Regions from separate parts of the Burkholderia sp. SR8 genome, predicted to be linked through region 1. Evidence: riboswitches for the same ligand, from Rfam matches in the RefSeq annotation. Region 1 holds a riboswitch; the other holds the start of a gene.

Evidence for each region. A riboswitch is a leader RNA that binds a small molecule or an ion and turns the genes downstream of it on or off. The one in region 1 is predicted to bind cobalamin.
Region 2: linked by a shared signal. The riboswitch ahead of Q3A80_RS05640 (TonB-dependent receptor domain-containing protein) and the one ahead of Q3A80_RS11150 (HoxN/HupN/NixA family nickel/cobalt transporter) in region 1 are both predicted to bind cobalamin.

Annotation. Positions count from the first base shown of each region.
Region 1 covers NZ_JAULUC010000007.1:98,188-109,821, reverse strand. Annotated here, with positions in the region: gene Q3A80_RS11155 (TonB-dependent receptor) at 1-1,382, opposite strand, end outside; cobalamin riboswitch at 1,536-1,798, shown strand; gene Q3A80_RS11150 (HoxN/HupN/NixA family nickel/cobalt transporter) at 1,988-3,046, shown strand; gene cobW (cobalamin biosynthesis protein CobW) at 3,073-4,170, shown strand; gene cobN (cobaltochelatase subunit CobN) at 4,175-7,993, shown strand; gene Q3A80_RS11135 (ATP-binding protein) at 7,990-9,096, shown strand; gene Q3A80_RS11130 (vWA domain-containing protein) at 9,165-9,785, shown strand; gene Q3A80_RS11125 (YaiI/YqxD family protein) at 9,869-10,321, shown strand; gene Q3A80_RS11120 (DUF1993 domain-containing protein) at 10,443-11,033, shown strand; gene Q3A80_RS11115 (low molecular weight protein tyrosine phosphatase family protein) at 11,073-11,396, shown strand.
Region 2 covers NZ_JAULUC010000003.1:311,005-322,638, forward strand. Annotated here, with positions in the region: gene Q3A80_RS05605 (MFS transporter) at 1-53, opposite strand, end outside; gene Q3A80_RS05610 (DUF1326 domain-containing protein) at 388-1,032, shown strand; gene Q3A80_RS05615 (DUF2182 domain-containing protein) at 1,029-1,820, shown strand; gene Q3A80_RS05620 (copper-binding protein) at 1,859-2,209, shown strand; gene Q3A80_RS05625 (VOC family protein) at 2,396-2,806, opposite strand; gene Q3A80_RS05630 (Lrp/AsnC family transcriptional regulator) at 2,870-3,331, opposite strand; gene Q3A80_RS05635 (LysE/ArgO family amino acid transporter) at 3,447-4,085, shown strand; gene Q3A80_RS05640 (TonB-dependent receptor domain-containing protein) at 4,144-6,072, opposite strand; cobalamin riboswitch at 6,424-6,615, opposite strand; gene Q3A80_RS05645 (AraC family transcriptional regulator ligand-binding domain-containing protein) at 6,724-7,764, opposite strand; gene Q3A80_RS05650 (hypothetical protein) at 7,935-8,279, shown strand; gene Q3A80_RS05655 (Dabb family protein) at 8,269-8,901, shown strand; gene Q3A80_RS05660 (NADP-dependent oxidoreductase) at 8,982-9,974, shown strand; gene Q3A80_RS05665 (SDR family NAD(P)-dependent oxidoreductase) at 10,018-10,893, shown strand; gene Q3A80_RS05670 (SDR family NAD(P)-dependent oxidoreductase) at 10,895-11,634, shown strand, end outside.

The DNA.
Region 1 (11,634 bases):
ACGTTGCTGGAATCGACGTCGAAGCGTTCCCAGCGCAGGCCGCCGAGGAGCTTCCACGATCGTCCGAGCTCGACCCGGTCCTGCGCGAAGACCGCATAGTCGCTGACACGATGGCGGTTCATCGCGAACGGCCGGAGGGCCGAGCCGGCAGGTACGGCGCTGTCCGGTCCAGTGATCGGGACCGGTGCCGCGCCCGCCTGCAGGAGCTTCGGCGCGCGCCGTTGCCAACCGTATTCGATGCCGAGCAGCAGGTCGTGCAATGCCGGCCCTGTCGCGAGCCTGCCGCTCAATTCGATGCCGGTCTGCACATTGAGATGCGTCATGTCCTGCACGTAGCGCGCACGCGGCACGTGTCGGTAGTCGCGCGGTTTCGCGACGTAGCTCTGCGTGACGTAGGTATTGTCGAACGTGCTGTGCAGATCCAGCACGCTCAGCGCGTGCCGGACCTGCCAGTCGCCGCCGAGCGCGTGGGTGAAGACCGAGCGCCAGTTCATGTTCGCGTCGCGGATGGTGTCCTGGCCCGCTGCGCCGAAAAACGTCGTCCGCGACGCGGCCGGCAGCGAGAACGCGACCGGCCTGCCGGCCGCGTCGACCTCGGCGACCGACGCGGGCAGACCGCGATCGGGCACGCGCTTGTAGGCGTCGTATTCGAACTGCAGCAGCCAGCTTCGCCGCGCGTCCTGCCATTTGATCGAAGGCGCGACGTACTGGCGTGTGCCGTCGACGTGGTCGCGGAAGCTGCGTGCATGTTCACGCCCGGCGTTGAGCCGCATGCTCCATGCGCCGGACAGCATCCGGTTGAGATCGACCGATGCGCCGAGACGTCCGTCACTGCCTGTTGCGGCCGAGACATTTCCGAAGTTCTCCGGCAACGGTTGCTTGGTGATCCGGTTGATGACGCCGCCGCCGCTGCCGCGCCCGTACAGCGCTGCGGCCGGCCCCTTCAGCACTTCGATGCGCTCGATGTTGCCGAGGCTGCGCACGTATTGCGCATCGTCGCGCATCCCGTCGAGCAGCAGGTCGCCTGCGCCGGAAAAACCGCGAATGCGGAACGAATCGAAGCGTGTATCGGACGTGTTCGACATGCCCGGCACGCCGGCCAGCGCATCGGCAAGCGTGCGGCCGCCGTAGGACAGCGCTTCGTCGACCGAGACGCTGTCGACGGTTTGCGGTACGTCACGCGGGTCGCTGGCGGTGCGGGTCGCCGTGCTCACGCTGTCGGGACGAGGATCGTACGGGTGGCGGCGGCTGCGCACGTCGATCGCGGACAGTTCGTCGTCGAACTCGGCCGCCGCGAGGGGGGACGGCGCAACGCCCGCAATCGAGCACAGCGAAAGGGCCAGCAAAGGAAAACGCCATCCGGATATCTGCCGTTTTGACATGAATATTCAAGGATCACTGAATGAGCCGCCTCGCGTTGCCGTTGCGTCAATGCCGTGTTGTTGTCGGGCAAAGTTTATCTCGTTCAGGTGAAAACGACAATCATTCGCGTTTGCCGGCTGCCGGCCGCCTTGACGCTCCCCGCCCCGCCAACCTACACTCGCACGCGTTTTGGTGCTCGCGCGTGCTGCTCCGGCGCGCGCAGTTAAACGGGAAACAGGGAGCCTGCCTGCACCGCAGTCGAGCCAACCTGTGCTGCCCCCGCAACGGTAAGCGAACGCGTCGCGCCCAGCGCGACGCAGCGCCGCTTCGCCGCATGCCTGCCGCATGCGGACGACCGCCACTGGATGCCATGCATCCGGGAAGGCGAAGCGGCGTGTTCGTCAGCCCGGATACCGGCCAGAACGTGGGGTTCAGCGCCGCGGGGAGGCGGCGCATCGTCCACGGCCGCAGTACGCCCGACGCCCGAGCGTTTTCCGCTTCCCCCGCCGATCCGTCCGTCGCCTGCATGCGCAACGGGCCGGGGCGGCGAGCGGCAGGCGGCGCGGGCAGGGCCGGCGGCAGCCGTGTTGGCATTCATCATGTCGACCGTTCGCAAAGGAGCATCATGCTCGACTCGTTCTTCCGCCTGTTCAACGACAGCCCGTCCGGGCTGCGCGGCAAAATCGTCGCGATCTACTCATTGCTCGTCGCCTTCAACATCGCCGCGTGGATCTGGGCCTTCGTCGCGTTTCGCGACCAGCCCGTGCTGTTGGGCACCGCGCTGCTCGCGTACGTGTTCGGGCTGCGCCACGCGGTCGACGCCGACCATATCGCCGCGATCGACAACGTCACGCGCAAGCTGATGCAGGAAGGCCGCAGCCCGCTCGGCGCGGGCCTGTTCTTCTCGCTCGGGCATTCGACGGTGGTGATCGTGATGTCGGTGGCGGTCGCGCTGACCGCGGCGTCGCTCGCGCGCTTCGAGAGCATGAAGACCTGGGGCGGCGTGATCAGCACGAGCGTGTCGGCGTTCTTCCTGCTGGTGCTCGCGGCCGCGAACCTGCTGATCCTGATCTCCGTGTACCGGACGTTTCGCGCGGCGCGTCGCGGCGACGCGATCGTCGATGCCGATCTCGACATGCTGATGAACCAGCGCGGCGTGCTCGCGCGCCTGTTCCGGCCGCTGTTCCGCCTCGTGTCGCGCAGCTGGCACCTGTATCCGGTCGGCTTCCTGTTCGGCTTCGGCTTCGATACCGCGACCGAGATCGCGCTGTTCGGCATTTCGGCGACGCAGGTGCAGGGCGGCATGTCGTTCTGGTCGGTGATGGCGCTGCCGGTGCTGTTCACCGCGGGGATGACGCTCGTCGACACGACCGACGGCATCCTGATGATGGGCGCGTACCGCTGGGCGTACGTGCGGCCGATCCGCAAGATCTACTACAACATGACGATCACGTTCGTGTCGGTGCTGGTCGCCGCGCTGATCGGCGGCATCGAGGTGCTGGCGCTGCTCGCGGACAAACTGTCGCTGCAGGGCCCCGTCTGGGATTTCTCGACGATGGTCGCATCGCATTTCGGGATGCTCGGCTACGTGGTGATCGGTCTGTTCCTCGCGTGCTGGATCGTGTCGGCCGCGATCTATCGCGTCAAACGCTACGACGAGATCGACGTGACGCTCTCGGCCTGACTCCCTCATTCGACACAGGACTTACCATGACCCTACGCAAGCTGCCCGTCACGATCGTCACGGGCTTTCTCGGCAGCGGCAAGACCACGCTGATGCGTCACATCCTGCAGCACGCGCAAGGCCGCCGCATCGCGGTGATCGTCAACGAATTCGGCGAACTCGGCATCGACGGCGAAATCCTGAAGGGCTGCGGCATCGGCTGCGACGACGCGGCGGGCGCCGATGGCGCGCAACGCGAAGCGTCGGGCCAGCTGTACGAACTCGCGAACGGCTGCCTGTGCTGCACCGTGCAGGAGGAGTTCTATCCGGTGATGGAAGCGCTCGTCGAGCGCCGCGCCGACCTCGATCACGTGCTGATCGAGACGTCGGGCCTCGCGCTGCCGAAGCCGCTCGTGCAGGCGTTCAACTGGCCGACGATCCGCAACAGCTTCACGGTCGACGCGGTCGTGACCGTCGTCGACGGACCGGCCGCCGCGGGCGGCCAGTTCGCGGAGAATCCGCAGGCCGTCGACGCGCAGCGCCGCGCGGACCCGAACCTCGACCACGAATCGCCGCTGCACGAGCTGTTCGCCGATCAGCTGTCGTCCGCCGATCTCGTGATCGTGAACAAGGCCGACCTCGTCGCCGACGCGCAATTCGCCGAGATCGAAGCCGCGATCCGCGACGAGATCCCGCCGCACGTGAAGATCGTGCGCGCGACGCGCGGCGAACTGGATCTCGCGATGCTGCTCGGCCTCGAAGCGGCGTCGGAGGAAACGATCCACCTGCGCCACGACCATCACGGCTCGGCCGACGACGGCGATCACGACCACCATCACGACGATTTCGATTCGGTCGTGGTATCGGGCGACGCGGGCTCGCGCGATGCGACGATCGCGGCGCTCCAGCGGGTCGTCGAGACCCATACGATCTACCGCGCGAAAGGCTTCGCCGCGCTGCCCGATGCGCCGATGCGGCTCGTGATCCAGGGCGTCGGCCGTCGCTTCGACAGCTATTTCGACCGCCGCTGGCAGGACGGCGAAACGCGCGCGAGCCGCTTCGTGCTGATCGGCGAGGATCTCGACGCGGCCGCGTTGCAGCGCGCGTTCGACGCGGCCTGCGCGGCCGAATTGCAGCAGGCATGACGCGATGCATTTGCTGCGCACCACGCCGGGCGGTTTCGTCGACGATACGCAGGGCGTCGTCCGGATCGATCAGCAGCCGGCCGATATCGTGATCCTGAGCTCGGCCGACACGACGCTGTCGCTGCTCGCGAGCGTCGTGCCGAAGCTGCCGGCCGGCTTCCCGAGCGTGCGGCTCGCGAACGTCACGTTCCTGCGGCAGCCGGCGTCCGTCGACTTCTACGTCGACGACGTGCTGCGTCACGCCAAGACGGTCGTGATCGATCATCTCGGCGGCGAAGCGTACTGGCCGTACGGGATCGAACAGGCGGTGTCGCTCGCGTCGAAACGCAAGCAGCAGCTCGCGATGTTCTCGGGCGACCTGCAGGAAGACCCGAACCTCGTCGCAAAGAGCACGGTCGCGCCCGCGCTGTGCCGGCTGTGGTGGCGCTACCTGCGCGAAGGCGGCATGCACAACGCCGAAGCGCTGCTGCGCAGCATCGCGTTCCATACGCTCGGCTTCGGCGACGAACCCGAGCCGCCGCGCCCGCTGCCGGCCGCCGCGCTGTATCACCCGGCGCGCGACCCGGCGAGCGTCGACGACTGGCGCGCACGCTGGACGCCCGGCGCGCCGGTCGTCGCGATCCTGTTCTATCGCGCACACTGGCAGGCTGCGAACACGGCCGTATTCGACGCGCTCGCCGATGCGCTGGTGCGCGAAGGGCTCAATCCGCTGCCGATCGCCGTCACGTCGCTGAAGGACGCGGTGAGCCGCGAGATCATCGCGCAGCTGTGCGACACGCAGCGCGTCGCGCTCGTGCTGAACACCACGGCGTTCGCGGCCGGCGCGATCGACAGCGCCGAGCCGGACGTGCTCGCCGGCGACGCGCCGGTGCTGCAGGTGATCCTGTCCGGCGGCAATCGCGACGCGTGGGCGGCCGACAACCAGGGGCTGCATGCGCGCGACATCGCGATGCATATCGCGCTGCCGGAAGTCGACGGGCGCATCGTCACGCGCGCGGTGAGCTTCAAGGGGCTCGCGTATCGCTGTCCGCACACCGAAGTCGACGTCGTGCGCTATCAGCCGGACGCCGAGCGGATCGCATTCGTCGCGGCGCTCGCGCGCGGCTGGTGCCGGCTGCGCACGCTCGGCAATGCCGACAAGCGCATCGCGCTGATCCTCGCGAACTATCCGCAAAGCGAAGGGCGGATCGGCAACGGCGTCGGGCTCGATACGCCGGCGTCCGCGTTGCGCGTGCTCGCGGCGCTGCGCGACGCCGGCTATGCGGTGGCCGATCTGCCGGCCGACGGCGATGCGCTGATTGCGCGGCTCACCGAAGGCGTGACGAACGATCCGGCCATGCGCGCGCTGCGCCCGGCGTTCCAGAGTTTCGCGCTGGCCGACTACGTCGCGCATTTCGCGCGGCTGCCGGCCGCCGTACGCGACGCGCTGAACGCGCGCTGGGGCCCGCCCGAAGCGGATCCGACGCTGCGGCACGGGCGCTTCCCGATCGCCGGCTGGCGCGCCGGCAACGTGTTCGTCGGCATCCAGCCGTCGCGCTCGCGCGACGACAACGACTATGCGAGCTACCACGATGCGGAGCTCGTGCCGCCGCACGCGTATCTCGCGTTCTATTTCTGGCTGCGCGATGCGTTCGCGATCGATGCGGTCATCCACCTCGGCAAGCACGGCAATCTCGAATGGCTGCCGGGCAAGAGCGTCGCGCTGTCCGACGCGTGCTGGCCCGACCTGACGCTCGGGCCGCTACCGCATCTGTATCCGTTCATCGTCAACGATCCGGGCGAGGGCAGCCAGGCGAAGCGCCGCGCGCAGGCGGTGATCGTCGATCACCTGATGCCGCCGCTCACGCGCGCGGAAAACTACGGCCCGTTGCAGGACCTCGAGCGGCAGGTCGACGAGTACTACGAAGCGTTGATGGTCGATGCGCGGCGCGCGAAGCTGCTGCGCAAGACGATACTCGCGACGATCGCCGAGCATCGGCTGCACGACGAGCTGAGCGTGTCGCCGCCGCGCGATGCGGGCGACGAGGACGCGCTGCTCACGCGCGTCGACGCATGGCTGTGCGAATTGAAGGAAGCGCAGATTCGCGACGGGCTGCACGTGTTCGGCGCGTCGCCGGTCGAGCGCCAGCGGCGCGACACGCTGCTCGCGCTCGCGCGCTTTCCGGTCGGCGACGGCAACGGCGAACGCGCGGGGCTGATCGGCGCGCTCGCGCGCGATCTCGCGCTCGGCGACGGTTTCGATCCGCTCGCGGCCGACTGGGCCGTGCCGTGGACGGGCCCGCGGCCGGCCGTGCTGCAGGCGCTCGACGCATCGCCGTGGCGTCATGCGGGCGATACGCGCGAACGGCTCGAACGGCTCGCGCAGCAGTGGCTCGATGGGCTGTGCGCGGCCGACGGCGGCACTTCCGACGAGATCGCCGGCGGCGCGGTGCCGCCAGGCGACTGGCCGCACACGCTCGCGGTCATCGAACGCGTGCGCACGGCATTGATACCCGCGCTCGACGCCTGCGGCCGCGAGGAGCTGCGCCAGCTGCTGCGCGGGCTCGACGGCCGCTTCGTGCCGCCGGGGCCGAGCGGCTCGCCGTCGCGCGGCCGTCCCGACGTGCTGCCGACGGGCCGCAACTTCTATTCGGTCGATACGCGCGCGGTGCCGACGCAGGCCGCGTGGTCGCTGGGACTGAAATCCGCGCAGCAGCTGATCGAGCGCCATCTGCAGGATCACGGCGACTATCCGCGCGCGATCGGCCTGTCGGTCTGGGGAACGGCGACGATGCGCACCGGCGGCGACGATATCGCGCAGGCGTTCGCGCTCATCGGCGTGCGGCCGAAATGGGCACACGGCAGCCATCGCGTGACAGACTTCGAGATCCTGCCGATCGACATCTTCGACCGGCCGCGCATCGACGTGACGCTGCGCGTGTCGGGTTTCTTCCGCGACGCGTTCCCGAACCTGATGCATCTGTTCGACGCGGCCGTGCAGGCCGTCGCCGCACTCGACGAGCCCGAGGAACTGAACCCGATCCGCGCGCGGATCGAGCGCGAACGCGCGACCTGGATCGCGCAGGGCGTGGCACCGGACGAAGCGCGGCGCCGCGCCGGCTGGCGCGTGTTCGGCGCGCGGCCGGGCAGCTACGGCGCGGGCCTGCAGGACCTGATCGACCGGCGCCGCTGGCAGACCGACGCCGATCTCGCCGACGCGTACCGCCAATGGGGCGGCCATGCGTATGCGCAGAACAGCGCGGGCGACGCGGCGCCCGACGTGTTCGGCGCGCGGCTCGCGACGATCGACGTCGTCGTGCAGAACCAGGACAGCCGTGAACACGACATCCTCGACTCGAACGACTATTACCAGTTCCAGGGCGGAATGACGGCGGCCGTGCGTCACTTATCCGGGCGGCAGCCGAGCATCTATCACGGCGACCATGCGAACCCGGCCGCGCCGAAGATGCGCACGCTGCGCGAGGAAATCGCGCGCGTGATCCGCTCGCGCGTCGTCAACCCGAAATGGCTCGACGGCGTGAAGCGCCACGGTTACAAGGGCGCGGCCGAACTGGCCGCGACCGTCGACTACCTGTACGGCTATGACGCGACCGCGCGCGTGCTGTCCGATCACCAGTACGCGCTCGTCGCCGACGCGTACCTGTTCGACGACGACACGCGCGCGTTCCTCGAACGCCACAATCCGCACGCGCTGCACGGCATCTGCGAACGCTTCGTCGAAGCGATGCAGCGCGGGCTGTGGCAGCAGCCGGGCGACTATCGCGAGCGGATCGAAGCGGTCTGGCTCGACAGCGAACAACTCCAGGAAGGGGAGCGACGATGACCGATCCGACAACCCGTCGCGCCCGCGCGGCATTTCCGTTCACGGCGCTCGTCGCGCAGCAGCCGCTGCAGCAGGCGCTGCTGCTCGCGGCGATCGACCCGTCGCTCGGCGGCGTGCTCGTCAGCGGGCCGCGCGGCACCGCGAAATCGACCGCCGCACGCGCGCTCGCGGAGCTGCTGCCGGAAGGCGAATTCGTCACGCTGCCGCTGTCGGCGAGCGACGAACAGGTCACGGGCACGCTCGATCTCGCGCATGCGCTCGCCGACAACGGCGTGCGCTTTCGGCCGGGGCTGCTCGCGCGCGCGCATCGCGGCGTGCTGTACGTCGACGAGGTGAACCTGCTCGCGGACGGCCTCGTCGACACGCTGCTCGACGTCGCCGCGAGCGGCGTGAACGTGGTCGAGCGCGATGGCGTGTCGCACGCGCACGACGCGCGCTTCGTGCTGGTCGGCACGATGAATCCCGAAGAAGGTGAACTGCGCCCGCAACTGCTCGACCGCTTCGGGCTGATGGTCGAACTCGAGAACTGTTTCGACGCCGCGCAGCGCGAACGGATCGTGAAGGCGCGGCTCGCGTTCGATCTCGATCCGGACGCGTTCCGTGCGCGCCATGCGGCCGCGCAGCGCGAACTGCGCGAGCGGATCGATGCGGCGCGCGCACGGCTGGCGTCGCTGGATTTCGGCGATGCGGTGCATGCGCGCGTCAGCGCACTGTGCATCGACGCCGCTGTCGACGGCCTGCGCGCCGACCTCGTGATGTTGCGCGCCGCGCGTGCGCTCGCGGCGCTGGAGCAGGCCGACGCGGTGACGGTCGCGCATGTCGAATGCGTGGCCGACGCGGTGCTGCGTCATCGGCGTCACGCGCATACGCCACCGTCGTCGGGCGCGTCGAGCGCGCCGAATACGTCGCAATCGGACGGAGAACGCGGCCGCGACCGCGACGGTCGCTCGCCGCCGGACACGCGCGGCCATTCCGACGATCGCGCCGGCACGGCAACCAACGACGCGTCGGCATCGCAAGGCGACTGGGGCTACCTGCCGCCCGAACCGGCCGGGTTGCGCGACGTGAAAGGCGTGGTGCCGCTGCCGCTAAAAAAACGCTGAGCCATCGAGCCGACGCCGCCGCGAACACCGTTCGCGGTCCTCGATGGCAGCCAGGCGCTGCCGCGCGCGTGCCGGGTACGGTGCGCGCCGGCACGGCCATTGCGTGGCCCGCGACGCTCGCCGCGAAGCGCGGCGGCCCGCTGCACGCCGGCCATCTGCGTTTTCGCAAACAGGCCGGCGCGCCGCGCGCGCTCCATTGCTTCGTGCTCGACTGTTCGGCATCGATGCTGTCGCACGAACGGCTCGCACTCGCGAAAGGCCTGATCGTCGCGTATTTCGACCAGGCCGCGCGCGAGCGGATGGAAACCGCGCTGATCTGTTTCGGCGGCGACGGCGCCGCGCGGCGCTTCGGCCCGGCCGTGCCGCGCTGGTGGAACGCACGCTGGCTCGAACCGGTCGACGGCGGCGGCGGCACGCCGCTCGCGGACGGCATCGCGGCCGCCGCGCAACTGCTGGCGCGCGACGCACGCCGCGCGCCGGTGTCGGCGCCGGACAAGCAGCGCTGGCTGTGGGTGCTGTCCGACGGACGCACGCGCGAAACGCCGCCGAAGCCGGCAGATGCCGATCACGTCGTGTTCGTCGATTTCGACGACGCGGCCGTGCGGATCGGGCAGGGAAAGCGGCTCGCCGATGCATGGGGCGCGCAATGGATGACGGCAGCGTCGCTGAGCGCGGGGGCGGCCGGCTGATCGACTCATCGGACGATCGATTGCACGGAACGCGCGGCGGCGCTGCGCTATGATCGCCGTTTCTGCTTACCGGAACGCCTGCCATGCAAGTACTCGTCGATGCCGACGCGTGTCCCGCCGTCATCAAGGACATGCTGTTTCGCGCCGCGCGTCGTGCCGAGATCTGCGTGACGCTGGTCGCGAACCAGTTCCTGCGCACGCCGCCGTCGCCGTTCATCAAGGCGGTGCAGGTGCCGGCCGGCTTCGACGTCGCCGATGCGCGGATCGTCGAGCTCGCCGAAGCCGGCGATCTCGTGATCACCGCCGACATCCCGCTCGCCGCCGCCGTCCTCGACAAGGGCGCGCATGCGCTCGACCCGCGCGGCAACTGGTTCAGCCGCGAGAACATCGAGGAACGGCTGTCGACGCGCGCGATGATGGACCAGCTGCGCAGCGCGGGCATCGACACGGGCGGCCCTGCGCCGTTCAGCGCACGCGACGGCAAGGCGTTCGCGTCGCAGCTCGACCGGTTTCTCGCGCGCCACGGCAAGCCCTGACGCACGCGCGTGCCGGCGCGGCGATGCGTCACGGGTTTCGCGCCGGATCGTCCGCTGCGGCAGAATACGCATTCGCGCCGTCATCGATCGCGACGCGCGAACGACCCATCGGAGGACATGCATGTCACTGACACAACTCCTCGTTCCGACCTTCACCCAGATGCTGCGCGCGCAATCCGCGTGGCTCGACAAGGCCGTCGCGCACCGGCAGGCCGCGTCCGATGCGTCCGATGCGCCCGATGCGCCCGATGCGCTGCTGATGCTGAAGCTCGCGCCCGACATGTATCCGCTCGCCGCGCAGGTACGGTTCTCGTGCTTCCAGGCGATGGAACCCGTGCACCGGCTGCGCGGCGAGCCGCTGCCGGAGGCGCTGCTGGCGCTGCGGGAAGCCGGCTGGCATGCGGATGCGCAGCCGGGCACGCTGAGCGATGCGCAGGGCATTCTGTCCGGCACGATCGGCTTTCTCGGCGAACTGGCGCCCGATGCGCTCGATCACGGCGCCACGCGGCCGATCGCGCTCGAATTGCCGAACGGCATCGCGTTCGACTTGACCGGCGAGCAGTACGTGCGCGACTGGGCGCTGCCGCAGTTCTACTTTCACGCGATCGCCGCGTACGCGATCCTGCGCCATCACGGCGTCGAGCTCGGCAAGGCCGACTACGTGCCGCACATGCTGGCGTACGTGCGGCCCGGCACGATTCCGCAGGGTTGAACGCGTGAGCCAACGATCCGGCCGCAGCGCGCGGGCGTGATGCGCGCGCTGTTCATCTGCAGCCGCAACCGGCTGCGCAGCCCGACTGCCGAAGCTGTCTTCGCGGCATGGCCGGGCGTCGAAACCGACTCGGCAGGCCTCGCGCCCGACGCGGACACGCGTTTGTGCGCGGCGCAGCTCGAATGGGCCGAGATCGTGTTCGTGATGGAGCGTGCGCACAACGCGAAGCTGTCCGCCCGGTTCGGCGCGCTGTTGAAGCACAAGAAGATCGTCTGCCTCGATATTCCCGATCGCTACACGTACATGCAGCCCGAACTCGTTGCGCTGCTCGAGCGCAAGGCCGGGCCGTTGCTGCGCGGGTAAGCGGCGCCGGGCCGGTTCAGCGAGAACGAAGCGCGCCGTCGGCGAGGGCTCCGCTGTCGGCGAGGGCTCCGCTGTCGGCGAGGGCCCGCTATCGTCGAGGGCCTCGAGCCGTGCTTTCTCGATCAGCTTCCGATGGCGGCGTCCCGCGGCATCTCGCCCGACGCCGGATCGATCGTGCCGTTCCCAGTGCCCGGCGCGACGGGGGGCGGGGCGTGCGGCTCGCCTGATCACCATTGCG
Region 2 (11,634 bases), on a different contig from region 1:
CCTGCGGTGAGCAGGGTGCCGACGAGGAACAGCAATGCACTTTGAATGCGCATGACGGGCATCCGGGAGCAGCGTCGACGGCCGGGGCAGTCGTCGATTGCGAGACAGTATGGACCAGGACCGATGCGCGGTGCCCGCATTTGCAGTGACGCGGCAGCGGTCGCGGCCCCGGCCGCACCGGTTCGAACACGCTCGATCGACCGCTGCGTTTCCTGCCGTGCGACGCGCATCGATGCGGCTGCGTGACGGTGCGACGAATTCGTCGGCGCACGGCCGTTGCACGCCGCGTGGAGCCCGGTTTTACCGCGTATCGCGCGTCCTTTGCTTTCCCTGTGCGGTGCACTAGATTCGAAGCATTACGTGCCACCGACCGCGCGAGGTGAAGCCATGACACCGTGGGAGATTCAGGGAACCGAGCTGATCAACTGCAATTGCTCATACGGTTGCCCGTGCCAGTTCAATTCGCTGCCGACGCACGGCCACTGCGAAGCGATGGGTGCGATTTCGATCGACAGCGGTCACTACGGCGACGTGGTGCTCGACGGCGTCCGGATCGCGGTCGTGTTTCAGTGGCCCGGGCCGATTCACGAAGGCCACGGCCGTTGCCAGCCGATCGTCGACGAGCGTGCGAGCCCCGCGCAATGCGAGGCCGTCTTGAAGATCATGACCGGTCAGGATACCGATCCATTCGCGACGATGTTCTCGGTGTTCGCGTCGACGCTCGAACAGGCGTACGAACCGATCTTCGCGAAGATCGAATTCGACGTCGATGTCGATGCGCGGCGCGGCCGGATCAGCGTCGACGGCGTGTTCGACCTCGTCGGCGAACCGATCCGCAATCCGGTGACGGGCGCCGAACATCGCGCGCGGATCGACCTGCCGCACGGCTTCGAATACGAGCTCGCGGAAATCGGTTCGGGCACCAGCCGATCGCGCGGCCACATCGAGCTCGATCTCGAGCGCACCTATGCGCAGTTCGCGCGGTTGCACATGAACAACCACGGGCTGATCCGGCATCGCGCCACGGCATGATCGTCCTCGACGACGTCCTGCGGCGCGAGCGTGTCGTCACGCTGGTCGGCATGGCGGCGCTCGTCGGTGCGTGCGGCGCGTATCTGTGGATGGGCGCCGGCACCGGCATGTCCGCGCGGGACATGACGGCGCTCGCGTTGTTCCCGCATCGGCTCGCCGACGACATGAGCGCGATGGCGCCGTCGCTGGCCACCGTGATCGTGATGTGGTGGGTGATGATGATCGCGATGATGACGCCTGCCGCGGCACCGCTCGTGCTGCTGTACCGCCGCGTGCTGCGGCATCACGGTGTGGACGGATCGGGCGCGGCGCTCACGTCGGCGTTGCTGCTGGCCGGCTATCTGGCCGCGTGGCTCGCGTTCTCGGTGGGCGCGGCCGTGCTGCAGATGCTGCTGCAGCCCGCCGGCCTGATCTCCGGGATGATGTGGTGGTCGAAGAGCGCGACGCTGTCCGCGCTCGTCCTCGCGCTGGCCGGCGTCTATCAGTTTTCTCCGCTGAAACGCGCGTGCCTGCGGCAATGCCGGTCGCCGGTGCGGTTTCTCGCGACCTGCTGGCGCCCGGGTGTCGTCGGCAGTTTCGTGCTCGGCGCGCGTCATGGCGCGTATTGCGTCGGCTGTTGCTGGCTGCTGATGGCGCTGCTGTTCGTCGGCGGCGTGATGAACGTCGTGTGGATCGTCGCGTTGTCGCTGATCGTGCTCGTCGAGAAGGTGCTGCCGGGCGGCGAGCAGGTCGGCCGCGCGCTGGGCGTCGTGCTGATCTCGTGGGCGGTCGCGACGTTGCTGGTGTGACGCGCGCGTTCATCATGCTGCGGCCGGGGAGGGGCTCCATGAAGATCCGCTGCGTTGCAGTCGCCGTGCTCGGCGTGATGGTCGTCGTCATGGCAATGCCGGTGCGCGCGGCCGGCAGCATGTCCGACATGAACAGGGGCGACATGAAGTCGTCCGCGCCGGATGCGGCATTGACCGATGCCGAGGTGAAGCGGATCGACGCCGCGCACGGGACGCTGACGCTGAAACACGGCGCACTCGAGAACGTCGGAATGGGGCCGATGACGATGACGTTCAAGGCCGGCGACCCGGCGATGCTCGACTCGCTGCGCGCGGGCGACAGGGTCAAGGTCCGCATCGAGCGCGTGAACGGCGCGCTGACGGTCGTGAAGCTCGTGAAGCCGCGGTGATACGGTTGCCGCGCGCGCGCCGATCCGCGTCGCAGTCGGCATCCCCTTGCTCGACGCGTCGCCGTCCGTGTCGGCATGGCCCGGGCCGGAACCAGGACGCGTCCGGCGCGAAGACGCTGCCGTCACGCGGCCCGCGGAAGCATGGCGTCCGACGACGACGCCGGATTCGCAAGCGACGATGCCGCGCTAACGCGCGTCGTCACCGGAAACGTCCTCCGGCTGCGTGAAATTCAACTCGACACCATTCCCGGCCGGATCGGCAAAAAAGAGCTGGAGTTGGCGCGTGAGCGGCACGTAGGTGCGCGAGTAGCGGACCTGCGCATCGGCGAGGCGCCGTTCCATGCCCGCGGCGTTCTCGCACGAAAACGCCACATGATCGAACGTATTGACCGCGTGCGACGGCCGCATCTCGCCCGGCCGGGCTTCCGACAGATGAAGGATCGCCTGCGTGCCCGCGTACAGCCAGTAGCCGGCGCTCCGGAACGGCGGCCGATGGCCGGGTTCGAGGCCCACGACATTCACGTAGAAATCGCGCAGCGTCTCGAGCGTCGCCCGATCCGCGCGCAGGTTGTAATGATTGAGTCCGATGACTGACATGGCAGGGTGTCCGGTTCGTGCAGGGTGCGCTTTGCACAGCATCGCGCAGCGCGGGGCGTCCTGTCACCCCCGCATGCCTTTGATCGCCGCGGCGGGACGCGCAAGCCCGCGCGCCGGCAGCGGCGTCGACATCACGATCGACGTGCGCGTTTCGCCGTACAGGTTGATGCGCTCGATCAGTTGCTCGAGGTGCGCCATGCTGACCGCGACGAACCGCATCACGTACGAATCGGCGCCGGTCACGTGATGGCACTCGACCACTTCGGGGATCGTTTCCAGCAGCTTCAGGAATTTCGCCTTCGCCGGCTGCGGCACCGTGATGCCGATCAGCGCGCTCACCGGGTAGCCGGCCGCGGCCGGATTGACGCGCGCCGTATAGCCGTCGATCACGCCGGCCGATTCGAGGCGCTTCACGCGCTCCGTCACCGCCGGCACCGACAGGTGAACCTGGCGCGCCAGTTCCGTGTAGCTGATGCGGCCGTTGGCCTGCAGCAGCGCAAGCATCTTCCAGTCGAGTTCGTCCATCGCGGCGGAGTTTTTAAGGTGAAGCCGCCATTTTTCCTTAAAAACCGGCTTCGGCGGCGGCCGGACTTTCCCTACGATGGCGGTTCGAGTCATCGCATCTCGCAAGGAGCCGGCCATGTTGTTCATCAAGTCCGTCGTGATGGGATTGTCGATCGCGGTGCCGGTCGGCCCGATCGGCATGCTGTGCATCCAGCGCAGCCTGAGCCGCGGTTTTCAGGCGGGCTTCGCGACGGGCATCGGCGCCGCATGCGCGGACGCGCTCTACGGGCTGCTCGGCGCGCTGGGCGTCGCCGGTATCGTCACCGCGTTTCCGGCGCTGACCGTCGCGCTGAAGATCGGCGGCGGCGCATTCCTCGTGTGGCTCGCCGCGAGCATCGCGCGGCAGGCGCCTGCGGCCTCCGCGCCACCGGGCGGCTTGCCGCGCACGACCGTGCTGCGCGATTTCCTGACGACGTTCGGCCTCACGCTGTCGAACCCGATGACGATCCTGTCGTTCGTCGGTATCTTCGCGGCGCTCGGGCCGCTGGCGGGCACGGAGGCCGGCGCGATGGGCCCGACCGTGGCGTTGATGGTCGCCGGCGTGTTTCTGGGTTCCGCGATGTGGTGGCTGTGCCTGAGCAGCGCGAGCGCCGCGTTGCGCACGAGGATGTCGCTGACGTTCATGCACCGGTTGTCGCGCGTATCGGCCGTCGTGATTGCCGGGTTCGGCGCGATCCAGATGGTCGCCGGCGTGCGCAGCGCGGTCGGAGCCTGATGCGCACGTGACGCATCGACGCCCGCGACCGTGGGCGCCGATAGGCCGGCGGCGCGCGTCAGAACGTGTAGCTGACCTTGCCGAACGCGGTGCGGCCGAGCGTGTTGTAGCCGTATGCGGTCATGTACTGACGGTCGAACAGGTTCGACAGCGACGCGGACACCGTCAGATGCGCGTTGATCCGGTACGACGCGCGCAGGTTGACGGTCAGATACGACGGCAGATAGGTCGCGTTGGCCGGGTCGTCGAACGTCGTGCCGCCGTAGGTCAACGACGCGCCGGTGCTCAGCGCGTGCAGCTTCAGCTCGTCCCATGTGTGGTCGACGTTCACGCTGACGGTCTGCCGCGGCCGGCGGTTCAGCCAGCCGTCGTTGGTTTCGTCCTGTGGATTCAGAATCCCGATCGCGACGCTGACGGGCGTCGAGCGGCCGATCGTGCCCTTGTACGACAGGTCGATCCCGCGGATATGCGCGCGGCCGATGTTGACCGGCGAGAACGTCGCGGGGTTGTACGCGATCAGGTTGCTCACGCGCGTGTCGTAGATCGCGGCGCTGAAGGTGCCGTACGCGGTGTTCGCGTCGAGCGCGGCCTCGACCGTATTGCTGCGCTCGGGATTCAGGTCCGGATTGCCGTAACCGGGGTAGTAGAGGTCGTTGAACGACGGCAGGCGGAACGCGTTGCCGTACGACACACGTGCCGCATACGCCGGCGTGATCGCCCAGGACAGTGCCGCGTTGCCGGTGTTCACGGCTTTGCCCGCGATGATCTCGTGGCGGCCCGCGACGAACATCGTCACGCTGCCGAGCGTGGCCGACTGATGCAGCGAGAATGCGGAATCGTTGCGGGTCGGCACGCCGTCCGGCACGTCGACCGGCAGGAACGCCTGCTCGCGCGTGAAGTCGTACGCGAGCTTCGTCTCGCCCGACAGCGGCAGGCCGAACAGGTGGAAGCCATGTTCCTGGTGCGTGAGCGACGTCGACGTGCTGATGCGCTGCGAGTCGATCTGGTCGGTCGCGATGGCCGGATCGTTCGCATACAGGAACTGACGGTCGTTCGCATAACCGACCGACTGGTCGAATTGCGTGTCGGGCGTGATGTCGAGATGGAACGCGATGCCGGTCGTCAGTTGATGATCGAGCTCGCGGTTCGCGAAGCCCGCGTTGTCGAACGACAGGTCGGAGCGGTGGTACAGCGCGAACGTCGAGATCGACCAGTTGTCGCGCGCATAGCCGAGCCGCGCGTCGAGGTCCTGCGCGTGATACGGGTTGCGGCCGTTCTCGTGGTACGGCAACACGGGCCGCGTCGAATCGATGCCGGCCGTGTTGTAGTCGTGCAGCCCGAGCGCGTACGTGAGGCCGCCGAGGGCGGCGAGCGGCCCCGTCGACGGCACGGTGCCCGACGTGCGCAGCTGCGTGTCGAAGGTCTTGTTCGAGCCGCCGCCGAACGACACGGTGGTCTGGTTCGGCTGGCCGGCCGCGCGGCGCGTGAACAGCTGCACGACGCCGCCCATCGCGTTCGCGCCGAACGAGGCGGCGGCCGGCCCCGAAATCACCTCGACGCGCTCGAACGCGTCGGTCGGCAGGTCGGCCCACGGCGCGACGCCGGTGGTCGGCGAACCGATCCGGATCCCGTCGATGAAGGCCGCGACCTGGCTGGCCGACGAGCCGCGGATGCTGACCGACGCGGACGAGCCCGGGCCGCCGTTCTGCGACACGGTCACGCCCGGCAGCGTCGCGAGCGCCTGCGTGATGCTCGGGTCGCTCGGCGACAGGCGGTCGAGATCGGCACGCGTGAGCACCTGCGTCGTCGCATAGCGCTGGTCGAACGACTCGGGCAGGTGCCGCGTGTCGGTCACGGTGATCGTCGGCAGGTCGGTGGCGTCCGCGGGCTGCGGCGGCTGCGCGAGCGCCGCGTCGCCGGCGGCATGCGCGAGCGGGGACAGCAGCGCCGTGGCGGCGGACGTGGCGAGAAGGTGGCGAAGGTTCATGGGGCAGCGAAACGTGATCGTGTTGCGGGTACGGCGAGCGTATGCGGGGCGCGGTGCGGCCCGTGCGGGTTCGTCGGGCGGGTCATCGCGCGGCCGGGCAGTGCGGGCGAGCGCGGCGCGTGTCGTCGTCGCACGTGCGGCACTCGCCGGGCACAGCCGGCGGCGCGGCGCGGCACACGGGCGCGGCCCGGCCGCGCATGCGGGCGGCGTGGCGGCGCGATGCTTCCGGCGGGGAAGCGGATCCGGCAAGTACGGACATCGGAAGGGTCCTGAGGTCGGGCCGTCCATGCAACGGGGCGCCCGCCAAAGGCGGTGCCTGGCGCGCCGGGACACCCCGCCCGGTGCGGCTGCTTGGACCTCGGGTCGATGGCAGGTCTCCTGGCTCGCGGGTCGTTATGCGCGCCGGCCTTCCCGGTCTCCCAGTGGCATGCGGTGGCGCGGATTCGCCGCTTACAGTTGCGGGGGCAGCCGCAGATTCGAGGCATGGCCTCCCTGCGTTCCCTTTTGATCCCGTCTCCGGGAACCATCAGCGCGCAAGCGTAATGGCGAGCGCTTGCGGGCGTCAATTGCCCGGCAGCGCGCGGTGCGAAAAAACGTCAGTGTTCGCGGGACGCTTTCCGGAACCGTGCTTTTGCGTATGCGGGCCCCGATTCACGTCGGACGAAGCGGGGCGGCACCACCGCCGTTGCGCCGGAACCGGCTTGGCGCGACGCCCGTCCACCGCACGAACGCGCGCCGAAATGCTTCCTCGCCGCCGAATCCCAGATGCGCGGCGATCCGCGCGACCGGCCAGTCGGATTCGCGCAGGCAGCGCCGCGCGACGTCGGCGAGGCACTGCTCGCGCAACAGGTGATAGCCGCTGCGTTCGGCGGCCAGCCGCCGCCGCAACGTCGCTGCGCTGACGCCGAGCCACGCGGCCAGCTCCGCGAGCGCGGGCAGCGCCTGCTCGCGCGCGAGCGCCGCGTCGAGAAAGCCGCGCACCTGCTGCGTCCACGACACGACGGCCGGCGCCGCATCGATCAGACGAAACGGGAAATCGACGAGGAACGCGGCCAGTTCGCCCGGCTGGCGCACCACGCGAGCATCGAGCCGTGCCGCGTCGAACGCGAAGCCGTAGGTAGCGCGGCCCACGTCGACCGGCGCGTTGAACAGCCCGAGCAGCGGCATCGCGTCGTCGCGGCGCGGATGGGCCAGCCACACGTCGTGCGGCCGCAGCGGCTGCCCGATCAACCAGCCGAACAGCTGCAGATAGCAGAACAGGCCCGTCAGGTCGACGAGGCATGCGGCCGGGCTGCGCGTACGGCGCAGCGAATCCATCCGGAACGCCGCCTGCCCGTCGCGCACCGTCAGCGACAGCGCGCCGGCGCGCGGCGTCAGCATCGCGCAGAACTCGGCCGCGCAGCGGATCGCGTCGGCGAGCGTCGCGCAGCTGAGCAGGCAGCGGCACATCAGGTCGACTTCCTGCTTGCGCATCGGCGGATGGCCGTTGCCGCGCGCGACCTGCGCCTCGAGCCGCTCGATCGCGTCGCGATACAGCGCGACGAAGCCGTCGCGCGTCGGCATTGCCGACGGCGCGGCCGAGGTCCCGCGCGATTGCTCCGGCAGCGCGCCGCTGCGCGTCAGCTCGTCGAGCAGGCGGGCGCCGAGGCCCGGTAGTACGCGCCCGCGGGCCGGCATTGCGTGCTGTTTCATGTGTGTTCCGTTTTGAACGCGATGACAGGGGCCGATGAGCGCGCCGGTAGGGGTTGGCCGCGCGCCGCCACGCAAGAATGCTATCCACGCCGGCCGCATCCGGCCTCGCCGGAACGGCGTAGGCGGCCGGTTTCGCATTCCGCCACGAAGCCTCGGAGACGACCCGCGAAATGATCCAGATCGTAGACGAAATCACCGTCGCGCCCGAGCGCATTCCCGACGTGCTCGCGCTGCTGCGCGACCGCTATCTGCCGGGCCATGCCGCCCGCGGACTGACCGCTGCGGGCTGCTGGGTGTCGCCGCCCGTCGCGGTGCCGGGGCAGCCGAGCACGTTGTGGCTGATCTGGCAGGTTGCCGATGCGCCGTCGTACTACCGGATGCGTGCGCTGACCGACGCCGACGCGGTCGCATTCTGGATCGCCGTCGATGCGTTGTGCGACGCCCGCCGCCGCCATGTGATGACCGGCGCCGACACGCCGCTGCCCGCACCGATGGAGGCCGACCATGCGGCATGACACGGCCCAGATCCAGGTTTCGGCGAACGGCGCTGTCGCCGCGCTCGAACGTGCGTTGCGCGACGCCGCGCATGCGCTGCCCGGCGTGTCACGCGTGGCGCTCGCACGCAATCTCGAAGGCTGCTGGGGCGCGGGCGATTACACGCTCGACGTGCTGCGCGACGAACGGGCGACCGGCCGCGCGACGGATTTCACGGCGCTTGCGCGCGTGCCGGGCGTCGTGCGGATCGACGGCGCCGCCTGTGACGCGATCGGCGGCGGCCTGCGCGAGCCGGCGCTGCGCGACGGCGTGTGGCGCACGCTGATGCTGCGGGTGCGGCCGACGGCCAGCGAAGCGCAGGTACGCGAGCTCGAGCGCGAGCTGCTACGCATGCCTGCGTTCATGCCCGGCATCCGCAACTGGCGGTTGAGCCGGATCGTGACGCCCGGCGCGTGGACGCATGTATGGCAGCAGGAGTTCGCGCACGTCGGCGATCTGCTCGGCGAATACCTGCTGCATCCGTATCACTGGGGCTGGGTCGACCGCCGTTTCGACGCCGAAAGCCCCGACTGGACCGTCGACGCGATTTCGCACGCGTTCTGTCCGCTCGCATCGAGCCTGCTGGCCGACACGGCGGCGTGACGCGTCACGCGTAACGCGCGCCGGCCGACCGGCCCCGGCCGGCGTGCAAACCGATTTCCAATCATCCGGAGACACAAGCAATGCGAGCCTTGCTGATCGACCGCGTCGGCCATTCCGACGCGCTGCGCGTGGCCGACGTTCCCACGCCGAAGCCGGGCCCCGGCGACGTGCTGATTCGCGTCGCGTACGCGGGCGTGAATCCCGCCGACTGGAAATGCCGCGAAGGCTATCTCGGCGCGTTCATGCAGATGACGTTTCCGTTCGTGATCGGCTTCGACGCGGCCGGGGTGGTCGAGGCGGTCGGCGACGGCGTCGACGGATTCGCACCGGGGATGCGCGTGTTCGCGCAGACCGACGTCGGCGCAGGGCGCTGGGGCGCGTATGCGGAATACGTCGCGGTGCGTCACGACTCGGTCGTGCGGCTGCCGGAGGCGGTCGGCTTCGCGGAAGCGGCCGCCACGCCGACACCCGCGCTCGCCGCATGGGCCGGCCTGTTCGACGACGGCGGCCTGGGCGCCGGGCAGACCGTACTCGTGCACGGCGGCGCGGGCGCGGTCGGCACGTTCGCGATCCAGCTTGCCGCGCAAGCCGGCGCGCGCGTCGCGGCCACGTGCTCGGCGCGCAACCTTGACACCGTCGAGTCGCTCGGCGCGGCGACGAGCATCGACTATCGCGCGCAGGACATCGCGGCCGCGGTGAACGCGTGGGCACCCGGCGGCGTCGACCTCGTGCTCGACGCGGTCGGCGGCGACACGCTGCCCGCCGCACTCGACCTGCTCGCGCCCGGCGGCACGCTCGCGAACATCATGACGCTCGCGCCCGGCGACGCGCAGCGGCTGGCCGCGACGGCAGCGGAAGCCGAGCGGCGCGGGCTGCGCACCGCGATGACCTACAGCCGGATGCCGAGCGGCGCCACGCTCGCATCGATCGCCGACCGGCTCGGCCGGCGTGCGCTGCGCGTGCCGCGCTTCGACAGTTTTCCGCTGGAACAGGCGGCGCGCGCACTCGACCTCGTTCAAACGGGCGACGCGAAAACGAAGTTCGTGCTGCACGTTGCGGATATCGCGGGCTGACGCCGAACGGTCCGCACGGAACCCCACCTTCACCGGAGACACCATGAACGACACCCGAACCGCGACGCTCGCGGGCAAATGCGCGCTCGTGACCGGCGCGAGCCGCGGCATCGGCCGCGCGATCGCGCAGCGGCTGGCAGCCGAGGGCGCGACCGTCGTCGTGACCGCGCGCAGCCTCACGCAGTCCGCGACGACCGCCGGCACGCTCGCCGAAACGGTCGCGCTGATCGAGCAGGCCGGCGGCCGCGCGATCGCGCTGGCTGCCGACCTGTCGAATCCTGCCGAGCGCGACGCGCTCGTCGCCCGCGCGGCCGACGCGGCCGGCGGTCTCGACATCCTCGTGAACAACGCGGGCGTGGCCGACTACGCATGCGTCGACGCGATGCCGATGGCGATGTTCGACACGACGATCGAGCACTATCTGCGCATCCCGTTCGCACTGAGCCAGGCGGCGATTCCGCTGATGCGCGCACGCGGCGCCGGATGGATCGTGAACGTCGGCTCGGTCACGGCACTCGCGCCGCTGCGGCCGTTCGACGATTTCTCGCGCGCGGGCGGCGCGACCGTGTACGCGGCGGCGAAGGCCGCGCTGTCGCGCTTCACGCAGGGGCTCGCGGCCGAACTGGAGGCCGACGGCATCGCGGTGAACCTCGTCGCGCCGAGCACCGCGATCCGCACGCCGGGCGCGGCGCGCTACATCCCCGAAGGCTATCCGACCGAGGACGTCGCGTATCTCGCGGAAACCGCGCTCGCGCTGTGCAGCCTGCCGGCGCGCGAGCGCACGGGCCTCGTCGCGCACAGCCTGCATTTCCCGCTGTCGCACGGGCTCGCGGTGCGCTCGCTCGACGGCCGCACGCCGCTGCCGCCGCCGGTGATTCCCGCGTATGCGCATCCGCACATCGACCCGACAGGACTTTGACATGACGCATTCGATTCGCTTCGGCGGCGGCACCGCCGTGATCACCGGCGCGGCCAGCGGCATCGGCAGCGGGCTCGCGCGCCACGCGGCCGCACTCGGGATGCGCGTCGTGCTGGCCGACCTCGACCCGGCGAAGCTCGACGCATTCGCCGCGACGCTCGACACCGACGTACTGTGCGTGCCGACCGACGTGAGCCGGCCGGATGCCGTCGATGCGCTGGCCGACGCGGCATGGCAGCGCTTCGGCGGCGTCGACCTGCTGTTCAACAACGCGGGCGTGATGGCGACCGGTTTCAGCTGGGAAATCGCGCCGGAGCGGTTCGAGCGCAGCTTCGCGATCAACGTGCACGGCGTGATGAACGGGATTCGCAGCTTCGTGCCGCGGATGCTGGAACGCAACGTGCCGGCGCGGATCGTCAATACCGCGTCGGTCGGCGGCTTCCTGCCGAGCCCGCTGATGTCGCCTTACTCGGCGACGAAGTTCGCGGTGGTCGCGCTGACCGAATCGCTGTACGGCGAGCTCAGGATGCTCGGCGCGCCGGTCGGCGTGTCGCTGCTCGCGCCGGGCCCCGTACAGTCGGGCATCTTCGACGATCCGTTCGGCGCTGTGCACGACCGGCCCGAAGTGCAGCGCTTCGTCGACACGATGCGTTCGATGCTGAATGCGCACGGGCTCACGCCCGACGCGTTCGCCGCAAGGGTGTTCGACGGCATTCGCGACGGGCGCTACTGGCTGATTCC